2 regions of the Lysinibacillus sp. ACHW1.5 genome follow, and region 1 is predicted to be linked to the other one. Evidence: riboswitches for the same ligand, from Rfam matches in the RefSeq annotation. Region 1 holds a riboswitch; the other holds the start of a gene.
What was found. A riboswitch is a leader RNA that binds a small molecule or an ion and turns the genes downstream of it on or off. The one in region 1 is predicted to bind thiamine pyrophosphate.

Region 1 (2,205 bases):
TGAATTTGCCATCTTATTTGGCCTCCTTTTTAGGTAAGAAATCATTAGTAAAGGCTTTTTTCGCATCAAATTCGCCCTCTAGTACTTGATTGCTTGACATCCATTTCGCATAATTTTCCCACACAGAAAGCTTTTGCTCTCCCCATTGCTTGGCATCATCCTGGTATTTATCAGCCAGCCATTCCTGACTTTTATGCACTAACGTTTTATCTAAATCAGGGGCCGCTTCGATTAAAATATCAGCCGCTTCACTTGGGTTTTTAATTGCGTATTCATAGCCCTTCGATGCGGCTGCCACAAAGGCTTTGACTACATCGGGGTTGTCCTGTATCATTTTTTCATTTGTAGCTAAAACCGGCGTATAATAATCCAATTGATCACTATAGTCTGTAAGATATAGCATATTAATCTTTTCCCCACGCAGCTCAGCCTCAATACCAGTCCATGCATAATAAATCCAAGCAAAATCTATATCTTTTTCCATCATTGTGAAGAAATCTAAATCCCCTGCATTGACGATATCTAGCTTATTAATATCTGCCTTTTCTTTTTGCATGAGTGATTGTAAAACGGCTTGCTCTAATGGCGCGCCCCAACCACCATAGGTTTTACCTTCAAAATCCTTTGGCGATGTAATGCCCTTCGAAGCAATAGAAGCAAAGCCAGATGTATTATGCTGTATAATTGCTGCGATGGAGACCAGCGGCACACCCTGTACTCGTGCCTGTGTTATGCCTTCCTGATAGCTCACGCCAAAATCCGCCTTTCCAGAAGCAACAAGCTGATCTGCGCCCGCCTCGCCAGGCATAATAATATCAACATCTAAGCCCTGTTCCTCAAAATAACCGAGTTTTTTTGCAGCATATAGTCCTGTATGATTTGTATTCGGCGTCCAATCCAGTACCACAGACACCTTTTTCAGCTTGTCAGCAGCCTGCTTGTCATCCTTGTCACTACAGCCTACTAATGTCAATAGTGCTGCCAATAAAATAAAAAACCATTTTTTCATGCGAAAGCCTCCCAGTTTGTAATATGAAAGTGTTCATGCATGAATGTTGTCACCAGAAGAAAGCGTATACAATGTTGGCAAGCTGTTGCTTGAAAACATAAAAAACGCCTAGGATTCCTCCCAGACGTATTGCAATCAATCTTCAAAACTTTGCTTTTTGATTAGATGTTCCCTACGCTGGTACGAGCCAAATCAGGTTCAAAGGGTCAGCGTCTACCGGACACAATCTCAGCTAGCAATTACTAGCCCCCCTACATTCTTTCGCTATGAACTTTTCGATGATTATTATACCCATAGTTTCACTTAAATGACAAGGTGCTATTTTTGAATAGAGCTTAAAGCCCAGCGCTCCTAAGAGGCTGGGCATGCTTTTAGCTTGGTTTCTGTTCTTTTTTGGCTGTTACAACATGAGAAATTGCTCCATCTGTTGCAATATCCACTTTAAATGAACCATTGGAATGTCGATCCGCACGAGACAATGCTTGTACGTCAATCATCTCTTGAACACCTTTTTCAGTTTCAATCACAACCTGCTCCTCGTCTGTTGCTTGAACAACTGCCACAATTCGGTGAGGGTTTGCTTTTAACTCTGTTAATACTTTTAGTCCACGTTTTGCACGACTTGCTACTTCAACTTCAGCAACATTCATTTTCTTCACGGCCCCACGCTGTGTCACAATCACTACATAGTTGGTAACATCAGGCTGTAACACATTGACTCCAACTAAGGCTTCTCCATCTTTTAGTGTGATCCCTTTCACACCGCCTGTTTTCACACCTGTAACTGGTAACTCCTCCATAGGGAAACGAATCGCATAGGCTGTATCCGTTGTGAGCATCAGCTCCACGTCATCTGTTACAAATGATGCATAGATCATCGCATCACCAGCCTTGACGTTCATCGTTTTAATTGGCTTTGAATAACGTGTTACCGCATAGTCTGCGAGTGGTGAGCGCTTAATTTGGCCATCTTTTGTGGCTGTGAAGACATACGTATTTGGCTGGTCAAAGGTTTCGAAGCCATAAACCGCAATAATGGATTCATCTTCCCCTGTTGGCACAATACTTGAAATATGCTGGCCGAGATCCTTCCAGCGTATATCAGGCAGCTCATGAACAGGCTGATAAATATAATTGCCTCGATTTGTGAACAGCAATAGATGGTGCTGTGTATTTAAGTTTGCTTCATACAATAA
Region 2 (2,205 bases), 1.6 Mb from region 1:
TCGAAAAAGCTATCCTTTGAGCGTTATATACAAATTAACTACTTAGATCAAATTACAGAAGCTGCCAATATACGTCTGTATCATTTATCAAACGGTCAATTTGAGCTTAGACGTTCAGATAGATTAGAAAAGCATGCGAAGCAAAGTGGCCTTGGTCTTGATGTTTATGATGCTTATACAGATCAATTACGAGATGTCAAAACTTTATCAGGTGGCGAAAAATTTAATGCTTCGTTGAGCCTTGCATTGGGGATGGCAGATGTGATTCAAAGCTACCAAGGTAATATTCATATTGAAACGATGTTTATTGATGAGGGCTTTGGCTCGCTCGATGAGGAATCACTAAATAAAGCAATCGATACATTAATTGATTTGCAGGATTCGGGTCGTATGATTGGCGTTATTTCGCATGTACCTGAATTGAAATCTGCAATGCCAGCAGTTTTACATGTAGAAAAAACATTGAATGGCCATAGTCAAACCCATTTTGAAGTGAAATAAAACGAAGGCGTATTTCCTCTAAAAGGAATACGCCTTCATTTTATTTTTTTCGAGTGGTGGTTGTAGGCGTTGTGCCCTTTTTTGCAGCCATTACTTTTTTTACGATAGGAATAACAATAGGTGCTAACTTAACGGCGGTTTTTACAACGTTTGATACTTTCATCCCAAAACAGCTCCTTTTACAATTACTACTACCTGTTTCACTTAAAAATAAAACATTAACGGATAACACGAACAGCCTGAATTATATTCCAAATCACAATACCTAGTGAGACGAGAGCATAGATGGCGAATGAAGCAAACCAAATAATCATCACCGTCTTGTTATTGGAGGTTGGATCTAAACTAAATGTAGAAAAAACAAAGACAATAAAGAATAGAATGCCAAAAACAAAAGGTATTAAATGAGAGACAAGTGCACGAATCGAATGGCTTTTTACATCACTGTCTTTTGTTACAAAATATACAATTAATGGAACGATAAAAGGGGCGAAGAAAATACTAAGATAACTAAAGGCAGCTAAAATTTTTTGATTCTCCATAGTTGTACCTCCTTTTTAAATATTTACGCATGAAAAACAGCAAAGTTTCAAAAAAATGATGTATGGAAGGTTGTAATCCTTTAATCCTTTGCGTACAATGAGAGTGTTCAAATAAATTCAGATGTAACGACCACAAGGGGAGCTGATGATGTCAGCTGAGACTGGGCACGTAATGCCTTGACTCTTCGAACCTGTAAGTTAACGCTTGCGTAGGGATGTGGATAGAAACCGACACTTGTACGATGTGAGGCTCTGTCCTGACATCGTTTTTTCGTCCTTAAAGGAAAAAAGGTGTCAGAAAGAGACATATCAGCGCTTTTCTATTCCTGCTCTTGTATCCTACATCGGAACAAAGGAGAGAATATGTATGGACAAAAAAAGACTATTAATGCTAGTGGAGATTGCGATTTTTGCAGCGATTGGTCTCGTACTGGATCAGGTTTCCTTTAAAGTATGGGCACAAGGCGGCTCAGTTAGTCTTGTTATGGTACCAATTATGTTAATAGCATTTCGCTGGGGCTTAATAGCTGGGCTAACAACTGGATTACTCGTAGGTGTAATGCAAACCATGTTTGGTGCTACGATTGTGCACTGGCTACAAGGATTCCTGGATTATGGAGTTGCTTTTACAGTTGTAGGATTAGCGGCGGTTGTACGTGGACCAGTGTTAGACGCTGCTAAACATATGAACAAAACAAAAATGGCACTTTATATAATCATAGGTACCGTTTTCGCAGGCCTCTTACGATACACAGCACATACAATTGCTGGTGCTGTATTTTTTGCCGAATATGCCGGTGACCAAAATGCATGGATCTATTCCATCATCTACAATGGTACATATATGCTACCAGCAACCATTTTAACGGCGGTCGTTGGTGTTCTTTTATTCACAGCCGCTCCACAATTAATGCAAAGAAAATTTTAATGCTAGTCCCTTCACATGAGTGGAGGGACTTTTTTGTCGTGAATAACTCTTTTAGCACTTTGCAAAGTAGGAAAGCATACAATATTTAAAGCGTTTATCGTTATACGCATAAAAAGTTATGTTATATTAAAGAATAGATATTAGATGAAAGGGACGTTATACATGATTGTAAAAACGCAAGAAGAGATTGAAGCTTTTAAAAAAATAGGACGCATTTGTGCTGAAATTCGCGAA

Region 2: another riboswitch for thiamine pyrophosphate. It lies ahead of thiT (energy-coupled thiamine transporter ThiT); the one in region 1 lies ahead of L6W14_RS11460 (ABC transporter substrate-binding protein).

What each region holds. Positions count from the first base shown of each region.
Region 1 covers NZ_CP091777.1:2,319,884-2,322,088, forward strand. The annotation lists gene L6W14_RS11455 (thiamine-binding protein) at 1-12, opposite strand, end outside; gene L6W14_RS11460 (ABC transporter substrate-binding protein) at 14-1,009, opposite strand; TPP riboswitch at 1,162-1,272, opposite strand; gene parC (DNA topoisomerase IV subunit A) at 1,381-2,205, opposite strand, start outside.
Region 2 covers NZ_CP091777.1:3,891,644-3,893,848, reverse strand. The annotation lists gene L6W14_RS19625 (AAA family ATPase) at 1-501, shown strand, start outside; gene L6W14_RS23110 (hypothetical protein) at 542-664, opposite strand; gene L6W14_RS19620 (magnetosome magnetite crystal formation protein family) at 720-1,043, opposite strand; TPP riboswitch at 1,169-1,276, shown strand; gene thiT (energy-coupled thiamine transporter ThiT) at 1,411-1,971, shown strand; gene map (type I methionyl aminopeptidase) at 2,134-2,205, shown strand, end outside.